4 regions of the Alkalihalobacterium sp. APHAB7 genome follow, and region 1 is predicted to be linked to each of the others. Evidence: riboswitches for the same ligand, from Rfam matches in the RefSeq annotation. Region 1 holds a riboswitch; each other region holds the start of a gene.

Region 1 (7,902 bases):
ACCATTATTTTCATTCATTAAAAATGGCTAGACTCGCTCAACCTATAAAAGAGATCTTTCAATATTCATTTTTGGACTTTAGTTAAGGTACTTAATCGTACAAATTTTAAGGAGGAGGGTCGTCTTAATGAAAAAGAAAATGATCACTGCTTGTGTACTTTCTTCGATGCTAATCACTGCAGGTTGTCAAACGATGATGGGAAATGAAGCTCCAAACATGCAACAGCAAGCAAGACATACAAAGTATAATCCATCTGGTGGTGGTGCTGGCATCCTTCATTCTGAACGAAACGGAGTTCAAAATCCAGAGCACGCGCAATTCGGCTATGTCCGCCATCAAAAGGCCCAGGAACAACGCGAACATCGTGAACCAGATGCGGCTTATATAGATCGTGACCTACTTGCAGATGCCATAAGTAAAATGGCCGTCTATCTTCCACAAGTTGAAGAGTGCGGTACGCTTGTTACGGATAAATACATTCTTGTCGCTTACTCAGCTAATGCTGTTGAAAATAGAGAAGATGTTGCTCTACAAGTGAAAGTAACAGCACAATCGATGGCACCACGGTACTTAGACGTTTTTGTTACGGATAATCCAGAAATGATGGAAGACATTGAACGTTTTGGTAACTTAAGCAGTTTAACTCCACGAGTCGATGATTTATTAGAGCAACAAATTAGAGACATGGATCCTATCTTCCCTAACCTTGAGCGCTTGCAAGAAGCTGGCGATCCGGAAATGCAATATGAAGCACCTTATCCAATCCAACGGGATAAGCAATTGCCAGAAGATCAAGGGCAAGAAGAAGCATAAATAGATTAATGTGATGGCGTCTATTTATGACTTTAAGAGGCTCTCCCGCAGTAAGAGCCAGGAAACACATCATGTCACCTGGCTCTAGGGATAGTCACTTTTTATTTTTTTATTAGGTTACTTTGAAGAGTTCGCCTCTTTTTCAATAACTTTTGAAGCTTCTTGATGCACTTGTGCTTCATTTACTTGTTCATCCGCATGATACGAAGATCTTACGAGTGGGCCTGCTTCACAATGACTAAATCCTTTAGACATCGCAATTTCTCGTAACTCAGCAAACTCATCTGGGTGATAATATTTCACAACTTTCAAGTGCTTTTTCGTCGGTTGAAGATACTGGCCAATCGTCATAATATCTACATTGTTGGCACGGAGATCATCCATCGTTTCGATAATCTCTTCTTTTGTTTCACCCAGTCCAATCATTAAACTAGATTTGGTTGGAATATCAGGATGAAGCTCCTTCGCTCTTTTAAGAAATTCGAGTGATCTCTCATACGTTGCACGTGCACGAACTCTTGGTGTAAGCCGTTTTACCGTCTCGATATTATGGTTTAAGATATTTGGTCTTGCATCCATTAACGTTTTTACGTTTTCGTATACGCCCATCATATCAGACGGGAGCACTTCTATTGTTGTAAAAGGATTTTTTCTGCGAACGGCTCGAACCGTTTCAGCAAACACTGCAGCTCCACCATCTTTAAGATCATCACGTGCAACTGCAGTAATAACCGCATGCTTTAAGCCCATCAGTTGAACTGAATCTGCAACACGCTCAGGTTCTTGCCAATCTAACTCTGTCGGAAGTCCTGTTTTTACTGCACAAAAACGACATGCTCGCGTACATACGTCTCCTAAAATCATAAAAGTTGCTGTTTTACGCTCTGCCCAGCACTCGTGAATGTTTGGACAACGTGCTTCTTCACAAACCGTATGTAAATTGTTTTCACGCATCATTTTCTTTAAGCCAGTGTAAGTTTCATTCGTATTTAACTTTATTTTCAACCAATCCGGTTTACGAATATGTTCTTCTTTTTTTGCCATGGAATCGTTCACTCCAACTTATTATTTTATTATACTAATGTATCACGTTTTACCTTGTACTCACAAATACCATGTTAGATTACCAATAATTAACTCAGATTATTTTCCAAATAAATTACAAACTAACATTATGAGCTTTTACAGATCAATAGCCTGTAACACCCACTAGAAAGGAGAATAACATAATGCTAAAAAAGTTTGCAATCATTTTTGCCGTTATTCCTTTTCTGTTTGCTGTATTCCAACCTTACAGTGTATTTGGAGAACAGAAAACCGAATCAAAATATGAACGACGAATGGACCTCTATAAAAAGGTTGAGACACTAACGAACATTCCTTGGAATTATTTAGCGGCTGTCGATACGTACGAACGAGGATTACGAAAAGCAAGACGAGATCGCCCAGATGAAGAAGGAGTCATCGGCATTTATTACTCCCCGGAACAATGGGTCGGTCCTTTAAACCCCAATCTCGAGGACACTGATCCATTATCCATCAGCTTATTTGGCGGTAAAGGTCTAGATGGTAATGGAGATGGCGCTGCAGACAGGAATAATGATGAAGATGTTCTCTATACGATGGCCAGACATTTAGAGTCGTATGGCTTTAATTTTGAAGATTTTCGTATTGCCTTATGGGAACACTATCAACGTGATCAAACCGTAAATATCATTACAGGACATGCTAAGATATACGAAAAGTTCGGTACTCTTGAGTTGACGAAAAATGCGTTCCCAGTCCCACTTAACCATAACTATAGTTACCGTAGCACATGGGGTGACCGTCGTGGTTGGGGTGGTCGAAGAATTCACGAAGGTACAGATATTTTTGCCGGTTATCATGTGCCTGTTCGGTCAACGACATATGGGGTTGTCGAATTAAAAGGCTGGAATCGATATGGCGGATGGCGTATCGGAATCCGGGATTTAAATAACATTTATCACTATTACGCTCATTTAAGCGGCTTCGAAAAAGGAATTGATCCGGGAACAGTTGTGGAGCCTGGACAAGTCATTGGATATGTGGGAAGTTCAGGCTACGGAAAACCAGGAACACAAGGCAAATTCCCACCTCACCTTCACTACGGAATGTATCGTGATAATGGCATAACCGAATGGTCATTTGACCCTTATCCTTCATTAAGGTCTTGGGAAAAGCAAGAACGTGCGGCTAGACGTAAAAAACGCTAGTACAAACTATAATTAAACACATGGAGGAGCTTGTTTTATTGTTAGCAACTACAATTTTCTGATCAAGAGGACTCAGCGGACCTTATAATAACTGAAACCAACTCATTTAACCAATTGGTGGTCTCAGGGGCTCTTATTTGTTTAATATTGAGTAAATACATTAGAGATTCTAGTAAATAAGGGCTTCTGAGTCCATTACGTCCTCAAGATAGCCACTTATTAAAGAAATAACGGCCTGTGAGTCCGCTTAGTCCATTCCCCCATCTAACGGGGAATTTTTTCTATATAAAGTAAAGTGCGTAGCAATAAGAAAACACTCAGATCAACATCTGAGTGTTTTCCTTAAAAACCTTATTTATTTTGTTTAGCCACTCTAACGGCATTTAAGATACTTAAAGCTAAGCCGCCCCAAACGATTGCGATACCGATAACCATCATTACAATTGCACTTGCACTCATTATAGTTCAGCTCCTTTTTCCTTTGGAATTTCTAAATCATTTTGCCCCCACTTAATCGCTGAGAAGATAAATCCGATGAGAATTGCTCCAATCGCAACGCCCCACCCTGAGTAAAGTAAGAATGATGTTGCATAGCCTTCATAGTTTTCTTGAATATTACCGATTAGATTTTGAATAGCCATGTAACCTAGAACAATTGGAGTAATAACTCCTAAGCACACTTTCCACCATAAACCTAAACGAATATCCGATACGGAGTTTGCATGGCCTTGAAGTTCTGGCAGCTTCTTAACAAACCATGAAACCGTAATAACTGATACTAGACCAGAAAGTGCTACACCAAATGTATTGATGAAGTGGTCAGCTGCATCTAGGAAGAATAGTCCCCCTTGAGTTGCAAAAAGAACTGAGATTAAAGCTGAAAGACCGCCACCAAAAATAACTGCTTTACCACGAGAAATTTTGAACTTATCTTGTAGACCCGCTACAAATGTTTGAACGATCGAAATTAAAGACGATAAACCTGCTAAAACTAAACAAGCAAAGAATAAGAAACCAAACAGCCCATTAAGTGCAGGGAATGTATTAATAATCTGCGGGAAGACAACGAACGCTAGACCAATACCTGCCGCTGCTACTTCGTTTAATGGAACACCCGCTTGTGTCGCCATGAAACCTAATGCAGCAAATACCCCGATACCAGCTAATACTTCAAAACTAGAGTTACTGAAACCTGTAATGAACGCATTGTTCGTAATATCTGATTTCTTCCCAAGATAACTTGAATAAGTGATCATGATAGCAAATGCAATGGATAAACTGAAGAATACTTGACCGTAAGCTGCTACCCATACGCTTGGCGTCATAATTTCGCTCCAGTTTGGCTTGAAGAATGCATCAAGACCAACAGCAGCTCCTTCTAACGTTAAAGCACGGATAACGATAATTAAGAATAAAACTACAAGTGCAGGAATAAAAATACGGTTTGCAACTTCAATACCTTTTTTAACACCTTTAAATAAAACACCTAATGTAATAACCCATACTAGAATTAATGGGAAAAATACAGATGGTACAAGACTTCCAATTTGACCTGGTACTTCAGCTAATTGGAGATACTCTCCGAATAAGAAACCACCCGTGTCTTCTCCCCAGCGCTGACCGATTGCAAAATATGCATAAGCCATCGCCCAAGCGATAATGACGGCGTAGTATGTTGCAATGACAAATGATACCCCTACTTGCCACCAACCAATCCATTCTGTTTTCTTGTTCATTCTTGCATAAGATAATGGTGCCGAACCACGATACTTATGTCCCATCGTGAACTCCATAATTAATAGTGGAATTCCCGCTGTTAATAGTGCGAATAAATATGGGAAGAAGAATGCTCCACCTCCATTTTCATACGCAACATAAGGGAAACGCCAAATGTTACCTAAACCTACTGCTGAACCGACTGCCGCTAGAATAAATCCAGCACGTGTGCCCCATTGTTCACGTCCATTCATTTTCATAACCCCTTTCTCTTTTTAATTTTCTAAATTTTCTATCTCTTAATAGCAAGTATATTCTACTTTCTGTAAGATAGTCTAGCAAAAATTATTATTTTTAAAAATATTATGAATATTCAATCCACACGAATTCCATAGCATTTGTGAATAGCTATTACGAATTTTACAATTCGTACCCCTTTCTGTTACTAATTTTCAGATAATTCGTTTTTTTATTATAATAAGTTTGTCCTAGTTTGTAAATAGCTTTGTCGAAAATAATCGAAAAAAATAGAGACTAAAGTTAGCCTCTATTTTTCTAGTCGTTATACTATTTTCTTTAATACGATAACTATTATTATAAAAGCAGCAAATGCAGCCATAAAACCGAACACCATGCTGCCTGTAATTCCAAGGACTAAAAAGCCTACAATTGAAATTAAAGCAACTAGTAGAGCATAAGGAAGCTGCGTAATGACGTGGTCAATATGATGGCTGCCTGCTCCGGTCGATGACAGTATCGTCGTATCCGAAATTGGTGAACAGTGGTCACCGAAAATCGCTCCAGCTAATACAGCAGCTAGCATCGGAAGCAGCATCGTAATATCTAATGTTGCTGCAATATCACCTGCGATTGGCAACATCATACCGAATGTTCCCCAAGATGTTCCAGTAGAAAACGCCATTGCACCAGCAACAATAAAGATAATTACAGGTAAAAGCGCAAGTGGAATATTCCCGTCAATCAACGTCGCTAAATACGCGCCAGTCCCTAAATCGCCAATAATTTCAATAATCGTCCATGCGAAAATTAAAATATAGATCGCAGGAAGCATCGATTTTATACCTGCCCACAACCCCATTCCAAAGTCTTTCGCTGGTACTTTTTTCATTAATGTTAAAATAACAGCTGCTGCTAATCCAAGTAAGCCTCCATAGACGAGAGCTGCAGCTACATCGGTATTTTCAAAGATTTCAAGAATCGTTGCTGTTCCTTCTGTTCCTTGAATTCCCGTAATAACCATAAAGAAAATTGTACCAACAATTAAAGTAATAATCGGTAATACGAGATCTCTTACTTTACCATTTTCCACAGGTTGAACATCCATGTTTTCCCCTGGAGGTATTCCTTTTGCTTTATCTACCACTTCACCCGTTTCAATGGCTAACTTTTCGTGTTTTTTCATCGCACCGAAATCTAGCTTAAACCATGCCACCGCTAAGACGAGTAGTACAGCAAATAAGGCATAGTAGTTCATTGGAACAATAATTAAAAAGGCTTGAAGTGCTTGATATTGAGTAACACTATGTGTCATTAAGATACCGCCGATGATTGCGATAATATAAGCTCCCCAACTAGAAATTGGTGAAATGACACACATTGGAGCAGATGTCGAGTCCACGAGATACGCTAGCTTTGAGCGTGAAATTCGATGACGGTCTGTTAAAGGACGACTTACATTTCCAACTGTTAAACTATTAAAATAATCATCAATAAAGATAATAATACCTAACACAACGGTTACTAATTGAGCACCTACTCTTGTTTTTACGCGTTTAAGCGCCCACTCACCAAACGCACGACTTCCACCTGATAAAGCAATTAGGGAAGCGAGCATTCCTAATAATAATAAGAAAAAGATAATATAAAGCTCCCAATCATTGATTGCACCGTCCACATAGAAAATCGCTGCTACAATCCCAAAGATTTGCGTTAAAGAACTGATTGGATCGAACCCATTTAGTAATAACGCACCGACAATAATCCCTGCCCCTAGCGAAATCAATACACGTCTCGTTATAATAACTAAGATTAACGCTAGCACGGGAGGAATTAATGATAATACTGATGTTTCCATCTTTTGACCTCCTACTAATTTTTTTTACTACAATTGGAACCAAAAAAAGGCTTACTCTAAAGTGTCATTCACTTCAAAAAATCTAGTTGAAGTGGTGACTCTATCTTCTTGAGTAAGCCTCTCTAATCGAGCATCTATTGGCTCCCCATCAACTAAAGTAGTCCTCCACAGCACCGGTGCTGTGACAGTGTTACACCTATTCGATGCAACCCCAGCAAAAAGTACGTTAACAAGTACTCTCACTTCGGCAAGTTCCCCTTTCATCAGTACTCACAGTTGTCATCCTCCTACTGATTACTCTTGAAACTCGCGCCTCTACCTCATCATTACTTGATGAGGTGTAACTATTTACTTTGTCATTGACCACGCTATAGTATAGCATTATTCTAAAAAAACGCCAAATGTAATTTCTGTTATTTTCAGCAGGAGATAACTCTTACTTTTTGGTTTTTCAACACGTGTCCACTATCGGACAACCTTCAATTGGAGCACTAAGTTAATTATCTCTTACAGCATCTTGAATGTCTGACTCTCTAATGAAGGTAGGTGCTGGACCCGTTCCACCCACATTATAATATTCTGGAACTTTCCCTGGAACTAACGTCATACCAATCGGAATCGAGGTCTTAACAACCTCCATATCTGTTGCAAATGGAATAACGATTTTAACATCCACTTGCAGATCGAGATATAGAGATAACATCGTATTATTGATGCCCGTATTTTCTACTTGATGCCTCATATTTGCCTTTACATCCCCAATCGCTGTAAATCGAACCGGAATTTGCGGACCTAAATGAGCGAGTAGAGCATTGTTTGTCGCTTGACCTAAAGGAATCGTATAAATAATACCGTCTTGTGTGTAAATTTCTTCGTTAAAATCAACTTCCACACCATCAGGAAGGACCATCTCATGGACTCTGCCTTGTTCCATTAATCGTAAATAGCGTTGAACCCGTTGTGTCGCTTCAGATTGAACACGAGCGACAATAGATGAATTAAATGTGATCGAGGCGATATCTCCATTTTGATCCTTTTCAACA
Region 2 (7,902 bases), on a different contig from region 1:
AGCATGAGTGAATCTTCTTGAAGTTTATCCTTACCGTGGAGCAGGCCTCCAATAATGGCCTCAATTTGAGCTTCAACGGTCTGATACTTTTTTGCATACTGTTCAATTGGACTGCGACGTAATACTTTATTAACGAGTTTTTTTAGTTGCCCATCTTTTAAATAATCAGGTTCGAGTTCACCAACGACTTCCTTTAACTTGTGCAGTTGAGCGGGTAGGTCATTATTGGGCTGAGACAACATTTCTTTTACAGGTCGTTTCAACGCCTCAAGAGATTCTCCTGCTTCTTTTTGAGCCGCTTCACCTAGTCCGCCAATTTTATGTAAAACTTTATCTACATCTTGTTCTTCTTTAAACATATCAAGAAGTTCTTTTGAATACGTTTCTTTTTCAGTCATATCTATGCCTCCTCTTCCATTCGTATTAGTATTTACGATTTGAGTGAAATAAAGTTTCATACTATACTATGTCTAAAAAATTATACCAATCTTTTACCTTTAACTACAAGGAGTGTCCATGATGTGTTTAATTAATTTTGCCTATCAATCACATGACCAATATGATTTAATCTTAGCAGCAAACCGCGATGAATTTTTTGAAAGACCTACAGCAAAGGCTGATTATTGGAAAGAAGTACCTGGTCTCATTGCCGGAAAAGACCTCGAGCAGGGTGGAACGTGGCTTGGTGTTACGACAAAAGGACGTTTCGCTGCACTGACAAATTATCGTGAAGTACGAGAAAAGAAAGATGAAAAGTCGCGTGGAGAACTAGTGCTTGATTTCTTAAAAAATGACTTATCCGCAAGAGACTACCTAAACGCAGTAAGAGATCGCAGGAATGATTATTTAGGATTTAATTTATTATGTGGTACTGTAGAGGAACTCTTTTATTACTCCAATCGCCAAAATACTATTGAACAGATCCAACCTGGTATCCATAGTGTCAGTAACGCTTTATTAAATACGTCGTGGCCAAAAGTTAAGCGTGGAAAAACTTTAGTAGAACAAACTCTTCGAAACGAGAAAAACGATATCATAGGTCAATTATTAGAGGGTCTTACAAACGACGAGAAAGCAGAAGAACAATTATTACCTGAAACAGGGGTAGGAATAGAATTAGAAAAACATTTATCACCAATGTTTATTAAAATGGAGGCATACGGAACGAGATGTTCGACGGTTATTACGATTAGTAAATCAAAGCAAGTGACATTCTGTGAACGAACGTATGCCCAAGGTCAGCAAATATTTGAAGATCAAATTTTCCAGTTCAACATAGGAAAATAGATACAATTAGTGTTCGATAAAGATATTGTGAAAATAAAAATGAGTATAAAGAACGTCATGAATAGGTGACTAGTCAGGAAGAAAAGTCAAAAAAATGTCTAAAACCCATCTATTAGAGAATATATACCTATGATAATATAAGAATACTAGATAAAAAGAGGTATATATAGGGTGGGGGAAAAGTTCTTATGGATTTAGTAAAACAACGATTTGTAGTAGTTCTAGCGGCTTTGTTATTTGGAGTCGTTTGGAGTGTTGTTATTGTACAATTAGTATCAGCCCAAGAAAAGCCGAAAACAGGAAAGGCGGCTTCTTCCTTAGAACGAATGACGGTAGAAAAACAAAAAGTGGACAGTATATCCTGGGCAAAAGATTGGGATGCTCGAAACCTGAAGACTGAACAACAAGATAATCAAACGAAAGAAGTAGGGAAAAGGGATTTGAGAACTGTAAGTTTTAGTGATATTGATACATCAGATGGTGTACCAATAGATATCATTTTAAAAAGGCTTGAACTGAAATAATTCTTAATCCGTTACAAAATCTAAAATATTTGTTAATATAGAGATAAGAACTGTTAGGAGATTGTATAAATGGATCCAGGAATGATGATTGTTTTATTAGGAATTGGTTTCTTTCTATTAACTGGGGTGTTTGGCGGCCTAGGTTTTTTCTTTATTATGAAGGCCAATAAGCGCTTAGCTGCTATATTTTTTGCGATTGGGTTTTCTTGTATAGGGATATATATCATATCTTTGTTTACATTTTTATAATTTAAGTTTTAGAGGTTAAGCTGCATATGCAGCTTTTTTCAGTTGTAAGGGAGCAGATATATATGAGTATGAAGTGGAATACAATTATAGGCTTGGTCTGCTTTTTAACAGTTACATTGTATTTATTATCAGTCTTTTATTCTAGTTTGCTATTGAGTGTGACGTATAGTTTATTAGCTGCAGTTTTGTTGTTTGCTGCATTACCTTTTGTCAGAAAGAGCAGCATCATCATTACGATTCCATTATTAACGATTGGAATGGTTGTTTTTTTTATTGCTGATACAGATGCAACTTCATTTTTATTAGCTTTTGGCTATAACATTAATTTATTATCCCTCTTTTTGCTCGTACCGTTAATAGGGGTTTTTATTTCATTAGCTGGATTATTGACAACGTTAAAAGTTCGTATTGAACGAATGGAACAGGAAAAGAACAGTAACTCGCATCCTTATCGTCTAGGGTTTCTACTAACAGCAACGATGGGTGCCGTACTTAATTTAGGTTCAATGGTTCTGGTACATCGAATTATAGAAGGAAGTTTATCCAATTTTTTTAAAAAGAAAATGGTAATGATCTTACTTCGAGCCTTTGGTTTTTGTATGTTCTGGTCTCCCTATTTTGTAAATGTAGGACTTGTGTTAGTACTCTTCGATGTCTCATGGGGTTCAATCGGGTTATACGGACTAATCATTGGAATGATATACGCGCTCATTTCCATTATCTTCTTTCCTCGATTGAAATTCGAGGATGATGAAAATCATGTTCAACCTAAGGCGTCGAGAAAAGAACAGGAAAAAGGGCTCCCGTCCCTCCGTCGATTAGTGCTTTTTGGTGCAGGGCTATTTATATGTTCGTTCCTACTAGAATTCATCTTGCCCGTTAATATGTTAACTGTTGTATCGCTGCTCGGATTTTTTTATCCATTATTATGGGCGGTCTTTTCAAATCAGTTCAAAGATTATATAAGAGAGCTGTTTTCTTATGTTAATCAATGTTTTGTCCGCTTAAAAAATGAAATTGTAATTTTTATTAGTGCAGGTTTTTTTGGTGCAGCACTTTCATTAACCGATATTGGAGCCCATGTATCTCAAATGATCTTGACTGTGTCACAAGGATATATTTATGTAATGGCTTTAATCGTCATAAGCTTTGCCATTCTTTTATCGATTTTTGGAATTCATCCGGTTGTCATCGTAATTGGAATTGGTAGTGCACTGTCACCGCAACTTTTTTCCGTTAGTTCTGAGTTCATGGCCATCCTTTTGTTGATTGCATGGACATTAGCAACGCAAGTGTCACCTTTTTCTGGTTCGGTTTTAATGGCCTCTGGATTGATGAACTATTCTTCGATTGATATTGCCAAAAAGAACAGTCAATTTGTCTTTGTTTGTATGTTTGTATTAGCATTATTCCTCTATCTGTTTCATTGGTTGCAGCTATTATAAAAGGGGAGATCAACTTTGAATAACAAAAACTCTAATATTTTTACATACCTATTGCTAATGATGGTCATGGTTATTTGGGGGATGAATGTCGTATTTATTAAAATGCTTGTTGATGTTTTTCCAACGGTTACCATGACGTCTTTTCGAGTTTTCTTAGCGGGAGTTGTAGCAATTACAGTATGTATACTTATTAAACAATTAAGGAAATTCACAAAGGTAGAATGGAAATACATTTTGATAGCAACGATTTTCGGAGTGACGGGTCACCATTTTTTCCTGGCCTGGGGTTTAACAATGACAACCGCCTCTAATACAGCATTAATATTAGCATTACTGCCTCTGACAACATCAATTTTGGCTTCTGTCATGTTAAAAGATACATTATCGAGGTTACGGGTTATTGGTATTGTTTTCGCTTTCTGTGGTGTAGCTTCAATCATTTTACAAAGTGGAGAAAGTTTCACATCGATAAATGCGGGAGATGTCTCTATATTTATTGCGATGTTCGTTCAGGCGGTTTCTTTTATATATATTAAGAAAGGAACAAATACGATCGATTCAAGAGTAATGACAGCAGTAATGTTAGTTGTAGGATCCAGTTTTTTATTTGTTTTCAGCTTATTTGCAGAGCCGGCAGGAACGTCTCAAATGATCGAACAAACCGGGTGGATCTGGGGCATATTTTTAGTTTCTTCGATTTTCGCTACAGCTTTAGGTCATTTCTTATTTAATGCTGCGATCCACCGACTTGGGGCAGGGCAGACAGCTGTATTTAATAATTTTGTTCCTTTCTTTGGATTAGTTTTTTCAGCTTTGTGGTTAGGCGAACAAATAACGTTATTACAATTAACTGGTTTTGTTTTTATCGTACTAGGTGTTTTATTAGGTACCGGGTTCATTGATGAATATGTGACGAGGCGAGTATTTAAAAAGAGGACTGTGCAAAAGGTTGGATAGAGAAAACCCCGAGGAACCTCATTAGGTCATCTCGGGGTTTTAGTGATTAGGTAAAAGTTGCCCTATTTAAGCCATTTTTTATCCAACATTGTAAGAAACTTCAGGAAGAATGGTCGTTCGTAATTGTTGTTCTTCTTCTTCTGTTAAAGGAACGAGAGGAAGGCGAACTGAACCTACCGTAATTCCTTTCATATTTAACGCTGCTTTAACTGGTGATGGACTAGGTGCTGTAAATAGTGATTTCATTAATGGTAATAAGGTGCGGTGTTGTTCTGCAGCTTCATATACATTTCCTTTCAGGAAGCTTGTTACCATGTTTTGCATTTCATTCCCGATAATATGGGCAGAAACCGAGACAATGCCTGTACCTCCAATTGATAAGATCGGTAATGTTAGACTATCATCTCCACTATAGAGACTAAAGTTGCTATCTGTTTCACTAATAATCTTCGCCATTGCTTCTAAGTCACCGCTTGCTTCTTTAGTTGCAACGATATTAGGAATGAACGATAAACGGACAGTTGTTTCTACCGAGATGTTAACAGCGCTGCGCCCAGGAATGTTGTAGATCATAACAGGCAATTTCGTTTGCTCAGCGATCGCTTTAAAGTGTTGATAAAGTCCTTCTTGAGAAGGTTTATTATAATAAGGGGCTACGAGCATGATGCCATTGACACCAATTTCTTCTGCTTGTTTTGTTAGTTCAATTGATGCTGATGTACTGTTTGAACCTGTTCCTGCAATGACAGGTACTCGACCATTTACAACCTGAACTACCTGTTTGAAAAGTGTTAATTTTTCTTCTGTAGACAAAGTAGGTGATTCACCTGTAGTTCCTGCGACAACAAGTCCGTCGGAACCATTCGCGATCAGGTGATTTACTAATTGCTCGGTAGCTTGTAGATCGAGATTTCCATATACGTCAAACGGTGTAACCATAGCTGTTAAGACTTTTCCAAAATTCATTTTATTTTCCCCCTTAGTGCATTTCAAAATACAAATGTAATAACAATAAAAAGCAACAATGAGAAGAGCTGCTCATTGTTGCTAGGAATGACAATTAGACATTTATCCTTGCGTAAGATAGCCCTCCATATAGTATGTACTATATGACAGTACTGCATTTATTCAATACAGAACCAGCCCTTGGTTAGTATGAGAACCGTAGACTTCGGCAAATCCCCCTTTCAACAATGTTCAATAGAGCTCATCCTCCTCCCATTGCTTACTCATGGTTTTTGCACCTCTATCCTCACTTCAATTAGAAGTAAAGAATATTCATTTGTTGTGTCTACCTTAACAAATTGTTGAATTGATTGCAATGGTTAATCGAAAATTCTTTTAGGTTTTCTAAAAATCTCCATTCCCCCCTGGATGTATCTATAGTCAACATCGATTTGGCGCACGATCTTTCAGTTATTAAGGCGAGGCTCGTTTCAAAACGTTGCTTTAACACTGCTGTTTTTGCAATTTCCTATAGTTTACAGGGGTATTATGTTGATAAAAATTAAACGATAATAAAAGAAAGGGGAGTGTACCGTGAAAAAAGTATGTTTCTGCTTTTTATCGTTAATGGCTTTTGTTATTGTTTTAACTGCTTGTGGTACAGGGGCAGGAGTTCAACAAAATGAACAAAGAATTCAGAAAATCCGTGAAGAACAACAAGTTCCCGAGTTAGATCCGGAGATGGCTATTGATGGGAGAACTCCATTAGTAAGTAGACAACTTATTACGTCTAGAAGAAATACAGGTCACGGGACAAACACTAGAACTGATAATGCGGATTACATTGAATTTTATAATGGAAACAGGCCTTTAACGAAGCAACTGTTGCAATTAGAAGAAGTTGATGACGCACATGTATATATACAAGGGAGAATAGTCTTAGTAAGTGTTTATACAACCGAAGAGTGGAACGATGAAATAGAAAACAAGGTGGAAGAAACAGTACATTCATCTATCGCAAATGATGTTGAAATTCGTGTCATTCACGATGACCAAGGGTTTTCCGAATTCCAAAGACAACTGTATAATTTGAGAGAGGGAGCTCCTTATGAAGAAGGTATAGAAGCTGAAAATTTTATGAGGGACCTTGGTAGAATTTTGCAACGTCCATTTGAACGTGGGAAAGTAATTAATTAATGTCTTCTAAAGTGCCAGAACACTAGTACTTATAAAGAAAAATTGGTCAGTTTCTTTATAAGTGTAAAAGTTGCTGGCACTTTTTGTTTGTAGAATTAGCAACTATGATATTTTTATTTGTTGTTTTTCGTCTTCAAGTTGCCATCAGCATAAACAAGGTGGTATATGTACTTCTAATGATACACTCGATCTCTTCTTGTGTTTGATAAGAGATTTTGACGCCATCCATTAGTTGAAGACGTATAAGAATTTCTTGACAAGCTATTTTTACACCGTCCACAGATAACTCCTTACACATCGAAGTAGAAGAAAGTACTTACTTTTAAACAAAGGGTTAATTATATAAGTATAGTGGTAAAGATGCTTTTTTTTAACAATAGTAGCTGTGCAAGGTAAACAATAATTGGTGCTATTTGGCCATCTTCACATTCATACAGGTATTCTGCTGGGCCAGGTTCAATAACTTGTCCAATTCTTGACTACACTTAACCGTTGCCTCGGAAGTATAGCCATACTTTTCAGCTAGTAAGATCATCTGACTTCTTTTTCGTTCAATCGCATATAATAACATTTCTTCCACTCCATTTTTCATCAATATTAATTTTTGTGTAAACTTATGGTCTGACTGCTACTATGTGAGAAAGTTTGAATTTATTTTACACACAACGACAATTATACGTATTTTTAGTGATAATTAAATACATTCCCTAAAAGTAGTCATGAACTTTTATAAAAAACAACAAATCGACAAGATATGAGTATATTTCTATAAGTTTTTCTCTTGTAAAGAAACAATTTCCGCTAACTTCTTCTCATGAAATCGACTAATTGTACACAACTTATAAGTAATAAGAAAGGAGAATTATGATGAAAAAACTAACCTTGGTTATCGTCATGCTTATGTTGTTCTTAGCGATGTTCTCCGGATGTGGCGTTGTGGAACAGAAGCACCCAATGGGGGCAAATCATTTTCGTGAAGAGGGGTTTAGTGGTTTTGGAACCAATCAAGCTAGAAATCATGAAGGTCCTATAAGTGATATGATGGTTCCCGATGGTGTACCAAAGGGGCGTACCGATCGAGCACAACCGATTGCTGAAAATAATATGTATTATACAAGCGAACGTAATTTAGGGTTTAAAACACAAGGTACAAATCGAAGCGGAGCAAGGATTTACAATAATATTCCTAATACAATAAGAGGAAAGTATGTGCTTGGGGATCGTCCTCATTTAAGACATAAGCAAATTGATAACGAAAAGCTTCAAAATCTTGATACTAAGGATTCCATTCGACAAAG
Region 3 (7,902 bases), on a different contig from region 1:
ATTTAAAATCCATCAAATTGAACATAGAGAAAAACAAAATGTGTGATTATAATAAATAATAAGAGAGGAGTTACATAGATGAAGAAAACTGAGCAAACTTTACTAAAAAGTGAACAGGTGATTCCTCTATTTGGACACCATTTAATTCGAAATGTTCTCATGTCTGATTTATTAGGTAAAGATCATGAAAATATCTTATATTGGGCTGGGAAAGGTATTGCACGACAGTATCCAAAAGAAAGTCTGGACGATATTATTGAGTTCTTTTCTACAGTTGGTTGGGGAGAATTGACTCTCACCAAAGAAAAAAAAGATGAGCTCATTTTAGAACTAATTTCGCCATTTCACCGTGAGAAAGTGCCTGTAACTTACCAACTAGAAGCTGGCTTTTTAGCAGAGCAAATTGAAAACCAGAAGAAACATATGACAGAAGCGATTGTTCAAGAAAAAAAAGACAAAGTACTTATCACGTTAAAATGGGATTTGAAGGACCCCATATAAGAAAGGCGCAGCGGCCGTTTGACGTCGTGTTAAAGGTGAGCCTTTAAGTTGTTTCGAGTGTTGCGTTTCGAAATTTAGTTTAGCGGACTCACAGGCCCTTATTCGTGTTGAAAATGTAGTAATTTTTAGTTTAGAGGACTCAGAGGCCCTTATTTACTACTATTTGTGATTTTTATCAGTGATTTTGATTAGATAGGGGCCTGTGAGTCCGGGAAATATCCAAACATGCGGATTTCGCTAAAATAAGGGCCTCTCAGTCCGCAAAAAAATAAGCACTATTAAAAGTCCCCACTTTCTGTCATAAAGACGATCAAAAGTGGGGACTCTTTATAAGGAAATCGTTTATACAGTTACTTCTTGCTCTTCTAATTGAAACGCTCTATGGAGTGCTTCCACAGCAGGAACCATAATTTCTTCTTCAACTAAGGCTGAAACCTTAATTTCTGATGTACTAACCATCTTAATTAGAATGTCATTTTCAGCTAGAATTTTGAACATTTGCGCTGCAACCCCCGGATTAGATATCATTCCGGATCCGATAATGGATACTTTTGCAAGATCACCTTCATGTGTTAATTCTGTAAACTGCAGTTCCTCTTTATGGTTGTTTAATACAGCCAACGCCTCATCTAATGAAGAACGGCTTGTTGAAAAAGAAATGCTTGTTTTTTCTTCAGCAGTTTGGTTTTGTATAATAATATCTACATTAATACCGTGTTCTGATAATATGCTAAATACATTTGACAGCGTTTCGATTAGGTTGGGCAACCCTGAAACAGTGATTTTCGTTACATCATTTTCAAATGCAATCCCGCGTACAATTAAATTTTGTTCCATTGAAACGTCCTCCTCAATTAACGTACCTACTTCCTCAACCATACTTGAGGCAACCATTAATTTCACTTGATAATTTTTTGCAAACTCCACAGCTCTAGGATGTAAAACCCCTGCTCCTAAATTGGCCATTTCTAACATTTCATCATAAGAAATCGAATGCAGCTTTCTCGCTCCGCTTATGAACCGTGGATCTGTCGTATACACTCCTGTAACATCTGTATAAATATCGCATCGCTCTGCTTTTAATGCAGCTGCTAACGCAACAGCAGTCGTATCGGAACCGCCTCTACCTAGCGTTGTAATTTCGCCGTCTTGTGACGCACCTTGAAACCCTGCTACAATCACAACATTGCCTAAAGATAACTGCGCTTGAATTTTTTCCGTTTGTATATCCAGTATTCTTGCATTACTATGACTGTCTTCTGTCACGATACCTGCTTGCCATCCTGTGTAAGATGTCGCACCGAGGCCTTTCTTTTGAAGTGCCATAGCAAGTAAAGAAATCGTCACTTGCTCACCGGTTGTAAGAAGCATATCCATTTCACGTTTGCTCGGTTTATCCGATATTTCACTTGCTAGTTTAACGAGTTGGTCTGTTGTTTTCCCCATTGCTGAAACGACAACAACTACTTCATGTCCTTGTGCTACTGTTTTAGCAACTCGTCCTGCAACGTGTTCAATTCTTTCGACTGTCCCTACAGACGTCCCGCCGTATTTTTGTACTATGATCGCCACTATGATTTCATCCTTTCTTGAAAAGACATTCAAAAAGTCCGCTTTTTGTCCTGCTTTTTGAATATAGATTTGTAACTGAGAAAGAAAACAAAAAAAGCAACAGAAAGGAAGAGTCCTCACTGTTGCTTGGAATACCAAAAAAGGTAATAGATGTTCCCTTGCTCCGTGAGATAGTTCTCCACACAACTTTTGGGTTGGTTGCGTGACAGCCTTGTACCTATTCAATACAAGTCCAGCAATAAGAGAGATGAGACTCTTAACGCTTCGGCGAATTCCCCTTTCAGCAAATGTCTATGGAACCCATCTTCCTCACTTTGCCTACTCTTGGTTTTCGCTCCTCTACCACCACTTCAAATTAGAAGTTCGGTATATTAAGTTGTTTTCATTTTAACAGAACATCGTGATACTGACAATTACTTTTTATCTTCATTACTATTTAATACACGTATGATTTCTGCTGCCACTTTTTCTGGAATAGCAATCTTTTTAAAGTCTTCGATGTTTGCTTCTTTCATTTTTTTTATCGAACCAAAATGTTTAAGAAGTTTCCGTCGTCTCTTTTCTCCTACTCCATCAATGTCATCTAAAATAGAAGAAAACATCGTTTTGCTTCGTGCCTGCCTGTGAAAAGTGATCGCAAACCGATGAACTTCATCTTGAATCCTTTGCAATAAATAAAATTCATGACTGTCTCTTTGTAATGGTACTACTTCAGGTGGATCTCCCATGAGAAGTTGAGATGTACGGTGCTTTTCATCTTTAGCTAAACCACATACAGGAATTGTGAGACCGAGCTGATCCTCTAGGACGCTTTGAGCGGCTGCAATTTGTCCTTTTCCTCCATCGATAACAATTAGATCTGGAAATGGACCATTTTCTTTTAACAGCCTTGAATAACGGCGGTAAACGACCTCTCGCATCGAAGCGTAATCATCAGGGCCTTCAACATCTTTTACTTTATACTTTCGGTAGTCCTTTTTACTAGGCTTCCCATCTATAAATGAAATCATTGCTGACACTGGATCAGTTCCTTGAATGTTCGAGTTATCAAATGCCTCAATCCGGTATGGTGTAGAAATACCTAATGCTTTCCCTAAATTTTCAACCGCCTTTATCGTCCGTTCTTCATTTCGTTCAATAATTGCAAATTTCTCTTTTAATGCTGCTTCTGCATTCTTTTGAGCTAGGTTCAGAAGGTCTTTCTTATTACCTCTTTTCGGTTGTTGGACTTTTACCGACAACAGTTGCTCCACTAAATCGGCCTCGATTTCTTCAGGCACTAAAATTTCTGACGGTTTAACATGTTCTTTTTTTAAATAAAACTGACCAATAAACGTTAAGACATCGTCAAGCGGCTCTTGATAGAATGGAAAAATTGAAACATCCCTCTCTATCAACTTTCCTTGTCTCACAAAAAACACTTGAACACACATCCAGCCTTTATCGTAGGCATAAGCAAACACATCGCGGTCGATTCTGTCGTTAATTGACATTTTTTGTTTCTCCATGATCGTTTGCATTTGCTGAATTAAATCTCTTAATTCTTTAGCACGCTCAAAATTCAAGTCTTCTGCTGCTTTATTCATTTTATCTAGTAATTGATTTTTCACTTCTTCATGCCCATACTTTAAAAATTTCGTAATTTCCTGTACCATCTCTTGGTTTTGCTCTTTAGTTACTTCTTGAACACATGGAGCTAAACACTGACCAATGTGATAATATAGGCAGACACGGTCAGGCAAGGTATTGCATTTTCTTAATGGATAAAGTCGATCGAGCAGCTTTTTCGTTTCAGTTGCTGCTCCTGCGTTTGGATAAGGACCAAAATACTTTCCACCGTCTTTTTTTACATTACGTGTTGTAATCAAGCGCGGATGTTCTTCTGATGTGATTTTCAAAAACGGATACGATTTATCATCTTTTAGCATGACATTGTATTTCGGGTCATGCTTTTTAATTAAATTCATCTCTAATATGAGTGCTTCAAGATTTGAAGATGTAATAATATATTCGAAGTCGGCTATTTCGCTGACAAGTCTTTGTGTTTTCGCATCGTGTGTTCCAGTAAAATAGGACCGTACTCGATTTTTTAGTATTTTAGCTTTTCCTACATAGATGATCGTTCCTTGCCGATCTTTCATCAAGTAACAACCTGGTTGATCAGGAAGTACTGCTAATTTTTCTTTCAGAGTAGACATACATTTTCCTCCCTCCTCTCTATTGTTCTCAAAAGAAAGGAAATTTGCAACTAAAAGGTACAATCTTTTAAAAACTGACAAATGTGGCAAGTGCTAAATGTACGGTGAGAGAATGCACTCTAGTAGGGCTATTCCCCTGCGCTAGACTCTTGTGCAGTGAAGCAGCTCATCCTGTGTTTCTGTTTTTTTAGGGGACTGAGAGGACCTTATTTGCTTAAAATCACTGATATTTTCTATGAAAACTTGTAAATAAGGGTATTTGAGTGCTCTAATTATGAAAAACAGCAGTATTTGATTGAAATAAGGGCCTGTGAGTGCTCTAATTTCATACTGCACATAAAAAGTGTACTCTTAACTCGATGCCAAGTGCTGGGAACTAATCAATCCTCGTTCGGTTAAAGCCCAATAGCCATTTTAAATAACCACTGGTAGTAGTTATAAAAAATAAAAGACCCCGTCATGAACGGAGTCAATTACAAACTTATCTATTAAAGATGTTTATTTAATAGCTCAACTAATGCTTCTTTTGGTTGGAAACCAACCACTTGGTCAACTTTCTCACCGTTTTTGAATACCATTAATGTAGGAATACTCATTACACCGAATTTCCCAGCTGTTTCTTGGTTTTCATCAACGTCTAATTTAACAATCTTCACTTTGTCGCCCATTTCTTCATCAAGTTCTGTTAAAACAGGAGCGATCATTTTACAAGGTCCGCACCACGGAGCCCAAAAGTCCGCTAATACTACACCTTCTCCAGTTTCAGTTGCAAAGTTTTGATCAGTTGCGTTTACAATTGCCATTATTAAAATCCTCCTTATAATCCAACTTTTTCTACAAATGCATTATACCATTACGGTATAATGATTGCTATATTGTTGCTCACACATGTATGATACCCTTTCCAATTTAAAATAACGCAGTTTTATGTATATTCTTGTTATTTTAGTGTAATTTATTATATTCCTGCATTTTATACTGATTGTGTAGAACGATCAAAAATGCACACGTACTTCAACAACGTGTATTTACGTAAACATACCTTTAGAAAAGATTGTTAAAAAAAACCGCTTCATTATAGAAGCGGTTTTTTCGTATACATATTAAGATACAACTACTTTTTTAAGTTCTTCAGTTAATAGAGGAACAACATCGAATAAGTCGCCAACGATACCGTAATCCGCTACTTCAAAGATCGGAGCTTCTGGATCTTTGTTAACTGCAACGATAACTTTAGAGTTAGACATACCCGCTAAGTGCTGGATTGCCCCTGAGATACCAAATGCAAAGTAAAGGTCTGGAGTTACGACTTTACCTGTTTGACCAATTTGTAATGCGTAATCGCAATATTCTGCATCACACGCACCACGAGATGCACCTACTGCAGCACCTAATACGTCTGCAAGTTCTTGAAGCGGTTTGAAACCGTCAGCACTTTTTACTCCACGTCCACCAGAAACGATGATCTTCGCTTCTGAAAGATCGACTCCACCAGTTGCTTTACGTACAACTTCTTTAACAATTGTACGAAGGTCTTTAATTTCTACAGAAACACTTCCAACATCTCCAGAACGAGACTCGTCCTTCTCTAATGGAGTAATGTTATTCGGACGAATTGTTACTAAAACAGTTCCTTCTTCAACTTGCTTCTTCTCAAATGCCTTACCTGAGTAGATTGGACGAGTGAATACAGCATCGCCACCGTCAACTTCAACATTGACTACGTCAGAAACTAAACCAGCGTTTAATTTTGCAGCAATACGAGGAGACACGTCTTTACCTATTGAAGTATGTCCCATAACAACGCCTTCTGGTTGTTCAACATCCATAACTTGTAGAATAGCTTGTTGGTAAGCATCTGTTGTATATGCTTTTAAGTCAGCATGTTCAACTTTAACTACACGATCAGCACCAGCATGGATCATAGCGTTTGCTAGATCGCCTACTGATTCACCTAATAACGCAGCAACTACTTCTCCACCGTCTGCGATTAGTTTAGCAGCTGCAACTGCTTCAAACGAAACATTACGAAGTTCACCTTCACGAATTTCACCTAAAACTAGTACTTTCTTTGCCATGTTGATCCCCCCAATTATATGACTTTCGCTTCAGACTTTAATAATGAAACAAGTTCTTTTACTTGAGCATCTGTTTCGCCTTCAAGAATTTTACCTGCTTGTTTTTGTGGTGGTAGGAAGATTTCTACCGTTTTTGTTTTTGCTTCTACATCTTCTTCTTCTAAATCTAGGTCATCTAAATCAAGTGTTTCTAATGGCTTCTTCTTCGCTTTCATAATTCCTGGAAGAGATGGGTAGCGAGGCTCGTTTAAGCCTTGTGTAGCTGTTACAAGTACTGGTAATGAAACTTCAACCGTTTCCTCATCACCTTCAACATCACGTACGATAGTAGCTGTATTTCCATCTACAGTTAACTTCGTGATTGTAGTTACTGAAGGCATACCTAGCATTTCAGCAACACGAGGTCCAACTTGTCCAGAACCACCGTCTACCGCTACGTTTCCTCCTAAGATAATATCAACCTCTTGGTCTTTTAAATATGTTGCTAGTAAAGTAGCAGTTGTGAATTGGTCAGTTTCTTCAACGTCTTCACTATCAATTAGAACTGCTTTATCAGCACCCATTGCTAGAGCTGTACGAAGTTCTTTCTCAGAATCTTCTGTTCCTACTGTTACAACAGTTACTTCTCCACCGTGCTCGTCACGAAGAACGATCGCTTCTTCAATTGCATACTCATCGTATGGGTTGATGATGAATTCAGCTCCGCTGTCATCAATTTGTCCACCACTGACATTGATTTTCTCTTCTGTATCAAAGGTGCGTTTCATAATTACGAAAATATTCATTATAGTCCCTCCCTAAAATAGTTAACTTATTTATTTTTGAATTCTGGCTTACGTTTTTCAATAAATGCTTGGATACCTTCTTTACTATCATGAGACTCTCCAGCAGCACCAAAGAGCTCTGCTTCTTTCTCTAAACCTGCAGTAAAGTTTGCATCCTTCGCATAAGTTAATGCTTCTAATGCAAGCTTCATAGTAAAACTACTTTTCTTTGCAATCTTACCTGCTAGTTTATAAGCTTCTTCCATCATGAGCGCTTGCTCAGAATGTACTGAATTAATAAGACCTAAAGATAAAGCTTCAGATCCGGAAATCGGTTCACTCGTTAAGATTAACTCTGTTGCCTTTGCTTGGCCAACAATACGAGGTAAGCGTTGTGTACCCGCAAAACCAGGAATTAATCCTAATTGAAGTTCAGGCAAACCAAGTTTCGTATCTTCAGTAGCAAGACGAATATGGCACGCCATCGCTAACTCTAAACCGCCGCCAAGTGCTGCCCCGTGAATAGCTGCAATCACCGGCTTAGGAAAAGCTTCAATACGGTTCATTAATCGCTGACCCTCAGTTGCTGACTCAGCAAACTTGGCACCGCTTTCAAGCGTAGTAAACTCTTTTATGTCTGCTCCTGCAGCAAAAAAGCGCCCTTCTCCATGAAGAATGATAACACTCACATCTTCATTATGCTCAACCTCATCAAAGGCCTGTGCCAACTCTTGAAGCAATTGAGAAGATAAGGCGTTTGCTGGAGGTCGGTTTAAAGTGATTGTGGCT
Region 4 (7,902 bases), on a different contig from region 1:
GAACTCTCCAAAAGAGAAAAAGCTGAAGGGCCAAATTAAACATAGCACCTTCAGCTTTTTATTTTTGAAACATTTTATACCTGTACTTTTATGGCAATCTAAGTGTCTGTCCAACATGAATAACCGTTGACTGTAATTGGTTTAAATCCGTTATTACTTGGACAGTCGTACCATTTTGTGTGGCGATTCTCCAAAGACTGTCACCTGACTGTACCGTATATGTTCTATCTAGTGGAGCGGAACTAACTCGTAATGATTGCCCCACATGGATAGTCGATGAATTAAGGTTATTCCATTCCATCAATTGATTTACTGTTACATTGTATGTTCTACTAATGGCCCATAAGCTGTCTCCTGCCCTGACAACATGATTCGTCCCAGAGCTAGTTGGTGCTGAAACATTCGATGCAGGTGGAGCTTGGGTAGGTGCCTGTACTTGTAATGTTTGACCGACAAAGATAGTATCAGAAGTCAACCGGTTCCAATCTCTTAATTGCTGAACAGTAACACCGTGATCTCTTGCAATATGTGATAAAGTATCACCTGACTTAACCACATACGTTGAGCCTGTTCTTGTAGTTTGAGTTGGAGCAGCAGGTTGCTCTGCCGGAATGACTCGACGTGCAGTTACAAAACGCTCGTTCCAATAATTCGAAAATGGGTTCGTAATATGAACACCTCGGCTGCTTGACGCATGAATCATCTCGTTATTATCTATGTACACTGTAAGATGATTAATTTGCCCATCAAAGTTTGTATCATAAAATAATAAGTCACCTTTTTGTAATTGTTGAAGTGTTACTTGAACACCGACCCTCGCTTGGTCCCGACTGACACGAGGAAGGGTTATTCCATGTTCACCAAAGATAGTCGCAGAAAAAGAAGAACAATCAAAACTAGAAGTGTTTCCTAATGGAGCTCCAAATTGATAAGGGGTACCAATATACTTCTTACCACTTTCAATAATACGATCAGCTAGTGTATGAGAGTGGGCAAAAGCTTGTTGAGGTAGTAAAAAAATTAAAGCTACTAGTGCAAGTATGACTTTTTTCATAAATTCGCCTCCTGCCGTCTATCATAAAACGAATTACACTACAAAACATTAGTAGGTTGCTAGGTTAACTCCCAAGTTCTACTAGATATAATTCTAAAATCGAGCGGCTGAAGAAGACGACTCAACAAAGGTAAAGTTCACAGTTTCATAAATTAACAGTTAGAAAGAATTGGACAGTAAAATTTAAAAAATAAGACAATAAATACAGAAAAACGGACTATAAAACATCATATGAACACATTCAATAAGATCATGGCCTCCACAGAAAAAATCCACTCTCTTACAACCGCAGAGAGTGGATTTTATTATTTTATTACACTTTTTCTTTCGTATTTAACGGCAAATCAAAACGAACTAAATCTTCATACGTTTCTCTTTCAACCACTAATTGCGCATCTCCATCTTCTACAAATACAACTGCCGGACGAGGAATTCGGTTATAATTATTAGCCATGGAATACCCGTACGCGCCTGTACAAAAAACAGCTAATACATCTTTATGATTGGCTTTCGGAAGCGGTAAATCCCAAATGAGCATATCACCGCTCTCACAGCACTTACCAGCTATCGAATACTTCGTTTCCACTTGATCATTAGCACGATTAGCAAGAATTCCTTCGTACTTCGCTTGATATAAGGCTGGGCGAAGGTTATCTGTCATTCCACCATCAACTGAAAGGTAATGACGGACATTAGGAATATCCTTTTGTGAACCTAATGTATATAGAGTTGTTCCCGCGTCACCAACTAGTGATCGACCTGGCTCAATCCAAATTTCCGGCATTGATAAATTCAATTTATTCACATGATGTTGAACAGCTTCAATCGTAGCTTTTACATAATCACCAACCGGTAATGGTTCATCGCCTTCAATATAACGAATACCAAAACCTCCACCTAAATTTAATACTTTTAAGTCAAAGTTTAATGACTTAGACCAATTTTCAATATAAGTGTAAAGCTTTTCAACAGCCAAGACAAATCCAGTCGTTTCAAAAATTTGTGAACCTATATGGCAATGAATTCCTAGTAATTCAAGTTGCTCACAATCCAAAGCCCACTCAATTGCCCGATCTACTTGCCCGCTTAACAAATCAAATCCGAATTTAGAGTCTTCCTGACCTGTAGTAATATAATCATGTGTATGTGCTTCTACACCTGGAGTTGTTCTTAATAATATAGATACTTTACGTTGATGTGTATTTGCTGCTTGCTTTAATAATTCTAATTCATAAAAATTATCTACTACAAAACAACCTATGTTTGCACGAACAGCCATATCTATTTCTTCTGGACTTTTATTATTCCCATGAAAGTGAACACGCTCCATAGGAAAGCCAGCAATCATTGCCGTATACAGTTCCCCACCTGAAACGACATCTAAGCTTAGATCTAATTCATTTGCGAGTTGAACCATTGCAACACAGCTAAATGCTTTACTAGCATAAGCAACTTGACTTCTTACATCTAAATCATTAAATGCCGTTTTAAATGCTTTTGCCTTCTGTCGAATGAGTGAAACATCATAAACAAACAGAGGAGTTCCGTATTGCTTCGCAAGTTCAACTGTATCAATTCCACCAATTTCCAGGTGGCCAATGTCATTAACTCTACTTGTACCATGTAAGTGCATCGTTTCTCTCTCCTATCTTCGCATCAACTAACAATCTACAACATATAAAAATATTCCTTCTATATATGAGAGATTGGAGATCCGTTTTATATTCTAATTGTATAAATGAAAGGTGAGATACCTACCTATTTGGTTAATAAAAAAACAGCTAATGTAGTTACACTAGCTGTTATGACCGAGCCATAGCAAGAGTAACCTCATTTGTAGAATAGTACTCCACTGTATTTAACAGTGACAGTGTGTCACTTTTTTAATGACACCCCAGTAAAAGAATAGGATGGTACCACTCTTTCACTTCGGCAAATCGACCTTTCTGCCTGAATCATCGCTTCCATCTCGCTCTTCAGACATACTCATTCTCACTGCACCTCTACCCCGTGTTTCATAAAGAAATGAGGGACTTATACAATTAATAGGTACACTTTATCATAATCCTTGCTAAGTGGCAACATTGTTAACGATATGTCTTATACATATTAATTTATGATTGTTTAATCGGATCCTTTGGACTGACTATGCTAGGACGCCGTTTAACGGACGGCACAGAAACTCGAACGAGAATTTGCCAAAAGGCAGCTGGATTAAATGGCAATAATGGCCATAAATATGGTTTATTTAAAGATTTTATCATCGTTAGAAGTAAAATAAATATCGTTGAAGCAATAACAAATCCTGGTAATTTAAAGATAGCTACAACTAACAATAATGCTAACCTTGCTACTTTCATCGCTATCCCTAATTCATAACTCGGTGTAGCAAATGTTCCAATCGCTCCTAAAGCGACGTATAAAATGACTTCTGGCACAAACAATCCTACATTAATTGCAATTTCACCTATTAATAATGCCGCAACTAACCCTAATGCGGTTGCTAAAGGGGACGGAGTATGGATGGCGGCCATCCTCAGTAATTCTATTCCAAGTTCAGCAAGTACAATTTGTACAAAAACAGGAACATTCGTTGTTTCATTTGGACCAATAAATTCCAACATCTCTGGTAATAAATTTGGTTGCATAACAAACAACAACCAAAGCGGAAGAATAAACAAAGCTAAGATCATTCCTGAAAAACGAACCCATCTTAAAAAGGTTCCTATAGCAGGAGCTTGTCGGTATTCTTCAGCATGTTGAACATGATGAAATAACGTAGTAGGTGTAATAATGACACTCGGTGATGTATCGACGGTTATAATAACGTGTCCTTCAAATAAATGAGTGGCTGCAACATCTGGTCTTTCCGTATACCGTACAAGCGGGAATGGATTAAAGCCTTGTTTAACAATATATTCTTCAACCACTTTATCTGCCATAGTTAGTCCGTCTATTTGTATGGACTCTAACTCTTTTTTTATTATTTTCACGAGATCGGGATCAGCTACATCCTCGATATAAGAAATACACACATCCGTTTTTGAACGGACACCAACTTGCATAATTTCGTTACGTAATCGCTCATCTCGAATCCTTCTTCGCGTTAACGCTGTGTTCTGAATGATGTTTTCTGTATATCCATCACGAGCACCTCTTACTACCCGTTCCGTATCCGGTTCATCAGGTCCTCTACCAGGATAACTTCTTACATCAATAACAAACGCTTCATCTTCACCCTCTAGTAGAATGAAGATCAATCCAGATAACATTTGCGTAATCGCATCATCAATGGTTTTAACCGTTTCAACTTGTTGATGAACTAGATGATTTTCTATCATTTGTTTTGCATTTGTTATTTTTTCATTTTTTCCGTCAAGTCTGCTTAATTCTTTAAACAATTCAATGATAAATTGTGTATCACACAAGCCATTAACAAAATACACTTGAATTTGCTTTCCTAAAATATTAAATTTTCGAATTCCAACATCGAAGCTTGTACCGATACCTATACGACTTTTTATAGCCGTTTCATTATCAAATATATTATTAGTGATTGGTTGCTTTTCAGGGTTAATTAAATTTTTACTCATTCTTCATCCCCTCCGTTCTAAAATAAGTTCAACTGCCTTCCTCGTAATTGGCGATCCTTTTTCAACCGTATCAAAACCTCCCATTTTTCCAATATCACCAACACCGACAACGATAGGAATTTCCAATTCATCTAAAATATAGACAGTATCGCCATCTATTCTCCCTAATTCAATATCTTGTAATCCATTTTTATCAACACCAAATTCTGTTAAATTTCCAAACCTGTCAATTGAAACATCAACCTTTGTCCATTCTGCAAAGTGAGTATGTGATGCGACAGCTATAGCACCAATCACCTCAACCGTTGGGTCACTTGCTACATATCTTAATGCTTGTTCTCCTGGACCTTCCATTTTATAACCACAGTCATCAAACATAACAAGGATTGGATCATAGGGAGTTTTATGGATTAAGTCTACTAATTCTTGCCCACCTAAAACTGAAGGGTTTCCTGCTGAACTAGAAATACACCTGCCGCCAATTTCTTTGGCAACATGTTGAACTGCCTTTTTAGCTGATTCGTCTCCATCGGTAATTAAAATCACTTTTTTTCGTGGTTTCATCCTATTACCCCTTAGGTTTAAAAATAACAGCAACTAAAAATCCAAATAAAATTGCCGTGGAAATACCGACAGAAGTGACTTCAAAAATCCCCATACCTACCCCTAAAAATCCATAACGTTCAGCTTCTGTCATTGCACCATGGACTAAAGAGTGTCCAAAACTGGTAATTGGTACTGTTGCTCCAGCTCCCGCAAAATCGATGAGTCTGTCATATAAATGAAATCCATCTAATAGAGCTCCAGCAACGACTAAAGTACTCATCATATGTGAAGGTGTCATCTTAAAAACATCCAGAAGTATTTGCCCAATGAAACAAATGAACCCACCTACTGCAAATGCAATGATATACTCCATCATTGCTCAACCACCTCTGATTCAAAAACAACACCATGAGCAATACAAGGTATTGACTCTTTTTGCTGCATCATTGTTGGACTCATTAATGCTCCCGTCGCAACGACAAGCATTCGTTTCAATTTCCCTAATTGCATTTGTTTTATTAAGTGTCCATATGTAACGACAGCCGGGCAAGCACATCCGCTACCTCCTGCAAATACAGGTTGATCTCTACTAAAAATCATCACACCGCAATCTTGATGTTTATTTTTTAGTTTAATTCCCTGCTCTCGCAGGAGCTCTTTAAGTACCTTACTTCCTATTGTTGATAGGTCACCTGTGACAATTAAATCGTAATCCTCTTCAGACCTACCCGTTTCCTTAAAGTGAGTTAATATGGTATCCACCGCTGCTGGTACCATCGCCGTTCCCATATTGAAAGGGTCTTTTATCCCCATATCAACAACCCTCCCAATTGTTGCGTGCGTAACTCTAATAGTTGAAGGTTTTTTGCTAAGAAGTACTGCACCTGCACCAGTCACCGTAAAAGTGGTCGTGTCTGGCTTTTGTCCCCCAAATTCAGTCGGATAACGAAATTGCCGTTCTGCTGTAGCATTATGACTGCTCGTTGCAGCAATTACTCGGTTGCCAAATCCACCACTAATTAAGGAAGCACCTATCGCAACAGTCTCCATCGCAGTAGCACAAGCTGAAAATGCTCCTAAATAGGGGATCTTCATTTGTCTAGCTACATAGTTTGATGTAACATTCTGATTGAGCAGATCACCAGCCAACATTAAACTAATTTCCCTTTCTTTTTTGTTAGCTCTTTGTAAACAGATTGAAATGGCATCTGTCATTAATCGGCGTTCAGCTAATTCCCAGTTATCTTCACCACAATATAGATTGTCATAACACTTATCGAAACTGTCATTCAATGGGCCATTGCTTTCATAAGGTCCAACCGCTGTACCCACTGCTTCTACAAAAATATCCTCCTTAAAGTGCCATGTTTGTTGCTGATTGATATTCATTTGATTTCTCCAATTCTTTTGAGTTTGGAAAGAAGGCTTCTATTAGCCCTCTTAGGTAATTAACGTTTGAACTAACAACCTTGTTAATCCTACTAAGTAAGCAGAAACAACTCCAAACGCAATAACAGCACCCGCTATACGAAACATATTAGCTCCAATTCCAAGTACAAGTCCTTCACTACGATGTTCTAAAGCCGCACTTGCTATTGCATTTGCAAAACCAGTAACAGGTACGAGTGCACCTGCACCTGCAAATTGGCCAAGTCGATCAAAAAAACCTAAACCTGTCATTAAAGCTGCAATTAAGATTAAAGTAGCAATCATAGGACTTACAGCGGTAGCTTCTGTTAAATCAAAGACTCTTAAATAGTAATTTGAAATACCTTGTCCAAATGCACAAATAATTCCACCTATTACATAAGCTTTAAATCCATTTTTTAAGTAGTGGGCTTTAGGTTGAAAAGGTTTGATTTTTTTCTGAAACTCTTTTTGTAACTTTTTATTGTCCTCCATCTCTCCATGACCTTCCTTCTATCGATCTACAAAGTAAATCCAATGATAAAGCGAACCAAAGACCTTTCCTAAAACGATAGCCATTAACAATAAAATTATTTTTTCAGCAATACCTAAGCGTTTTGCAAGTATAGGTAGCACATTAAGAACCTCTGTCAGTGCTGCAGCCAATAAACCAATAAAAATTCCCTCTGCTAATCCAATTGGAATAAGTAAAAAAGCACTCAAATATAAAACAATATCATTTAAACTAAACACTGAACCTGTTAAAGCGCCCAAAACAACAGCCCACTCATATATATGAATATACTTTCCTGTTTTTGATAACTGAGTAAGTCTAGGGACGACCCCGAGCACCGTTAAGAAAGCAACAAATCCACTCCCAACCGCAAGACCTCCAGCTAGACCAATTAGGATCGTTAACACAGCTTCAATGGTCATTCAACTTTGTTTCACTTTCACTGTTTTCGTGATGCGTAATATATTGGTCTAAGTCTTGCTGATACTTAAACATTTCAACTTCAAGAGGACTAGGTTCTTCATTTAATCGTTTTCGGAAGACATGATTAAAGAATATAATCATCCCTAACCCTAATCCGATGGAATACGGAACTTGTAATAACAGCGGCTTAGCAATTTCATTCCCAGTAACTGTAGTGAACATCCGTTGATGAACTTCCCTCATGCTGACATCTTCATGGAAGTTCATAATTGCCATACCAGCACCGATAAATAAAAGTAGCCAAATGAATACAAAATAAACAGGTTCAATCCTCTTTGATTTCATTTTCACTTCAAGGATTGTCT

Evidence for each region. Region 1 has a riboswitch for lysine ahead of ACNSTQ_RS02125 (Na+/H+ antiporter NhaC family protein). Riboswitches for the same ligand answer to the same signal wherever they lie in the genome.
Region 2: linked by a shared signal. The riboswitch ahead of dapA (4-hydroxy-tetrahydrodipicolinate synthase) and the one ahead of ACNSTQ_RS02125 (Na+/H+ antiporter NhaC family protein) in region 1 are both predicted to bind lysine.
Region 3: linked by a shared signal. The riboswitch ahead of ACNSTQ_RS22345 (aspartate kinase) and the one ahead of ACNSTQ_RS02125 (Na+/H+ antiporter NhaC family protein) in region 1 are both predicted to bind lysine.
Region 4: linked by a shared signal. The riboswitch ahead of lysA (diaminopimelate decarboxylase) and the one ahead of ACNSTQ_RS02125 (Na+/H+ antiporter NhaC family protein) in region 1 are both predicted to bind lysine.

What each region holds. Positions count from the first base shown of each region.
Region 1 covers NZ_JBLWFS010000001.1:486,701-494,602, reverse strand. Annotated here, with positions in the region: gene ACNSTQ_RS02150 (YhcN/YlaJ family sporulation lipoprotein) at 128-814, shown strand; gene lipA (lipoyl synthase) at 932-1,858, opposite strand; gene ACNSTQ_RS02140 (M23 family metallopeptidase) at 2,044-3,048, shown strand; gene ACNSTQ_RS02135 (methionine/alanine import family NSS transporter small subunit) at 3,400-3,507, opposite strand; gene ACNSTQ_RS02130 (sodium-dependent transporter) at 3,507-5,018, opposite strand; gene ACNSTQ_RS02125 (Na+/H+ antiporter NhaC family protein) at 5,327-6,859, opposite strand; lysine riboswitch at 7,010-7,185, opposite strand; gene yunB (sporulation protein YunB) at 7,356-7,902, opposite strand, start outside.
Region 2 covers NZ_JBLWFS010000009.1:5,200-13,101, reverse strand. Annotated here, with positions in the region: gene ACNSTQ_RS10930 (toxic anion resistance protein) at 1-398, opposite strand, end outside; gene ACNSTQ_RS10925 (NRDE family protein) at 520-1,287, shown strand; gene ACNSTQ_RS10920 (hypothetical protein) at 1,476-1,811, shown strand; gene ACNSTQ_RS10915 (hypothetical protein) at 1,881-2,060, shown strand; gene ACNSTQ_RS10910 (hypothetical protein) at 2,123-3,505, shown strand; gene ACNSTQ_RS10905 (DMT family transporter) at 3,521-4,462, shown strand; gene dapA (4-hydroxy-tetrahydrodipicolinate synthase) at 4,541-5,428, opposite strand; lysine riboswitch at 5,539-5,719, opposite strand; gene ACNSTQ_RS10895 (YhcN/YlaJ family sporulation lipoprotein) at 6,002-6,604, shown strand; gene ACNSTQ_RS10890 (hypothetical protein) at 6,738-6,884, opposite strand; gene ACNSTQ_RS10885 (aspartyl-phosphate phosphatase Spo0E family protein) at 7,014-7,175, opposite strand; gene ACNSTQ_RS10880 (YhcN/YlaJ family sporulation lipoprotein) at 7,472-7,902, shown strand, end outside.
Region 3 covers NZ_JBLWFS010000046.1:5,238-13,139, forward strand. Annotated here, with positions in the region: gene ACNSTQ_RS22340 (YslB family protein) at 79-501, shown strand; gene ACNSTQ_RS22345 (aspartate kinase) at 844-2,073, opposite strand; lysine riboswitch at 2,237-2,423, opposite strand; gene uvrC (excinuclease ABC subunit UvrC) at 2,487-4,271, opposite strand; gene trxA (thioredoxin) at 4,760-5,074, opposite strand; gene ACNSTQ_RS22360 (electron transfer flavoprotein subunit alpha/FixB family protein) at 5,375-6,349, opposite strand; gene ACNSTQ_RS22365 (electron transfer flavoprotein subunit beta/FixA family protein) at 6,364-7,134, opposite strand; gene ACNSTQ_RS22370 (enoyl-CoA hydratase) at 7,161-7,902, opposite strand, start outside.
Region 4 covers NZ_JBLWFS010000019.1:28,318-36,219, forward strand. Annotated here, with positions in the region: gene ACNSTQ_RS16485 (LysM peptidoglycan-binding domain-containing protein) at 89-1,054, opposite strand; gene lysA (diaminopimelate decarboxylase) at 1,368-2,687, opposite strand; lysine riboswitch at 2,889-3,068, opposite strand; gene ACNSTQ_RS16495 (spore germination protein) at 3,169-4,647, opposite strand; gene ACNSTQ_RS16500 (stage V sporulation protein AE) at 4,651-5,211, opposite strand; gene spoVAE (stage V sporulation protein AE) at 5,216-5,566, opposite strand; gene spoVAD (stage V sporulation protein AD) at 5,566-6,582, opposite strand; gene spoVAC (stage V sporulation protein AC) at 6,634-7,095, opposite strand; gene ACNSTQ_RS16520 (stage V sporulation protein AB) at 7,114-7,536, opposite strand; gene ACNSTQ_RS16525 (stage V sporulation protein AA) at 7,526-7,902, opposite strand, start outside.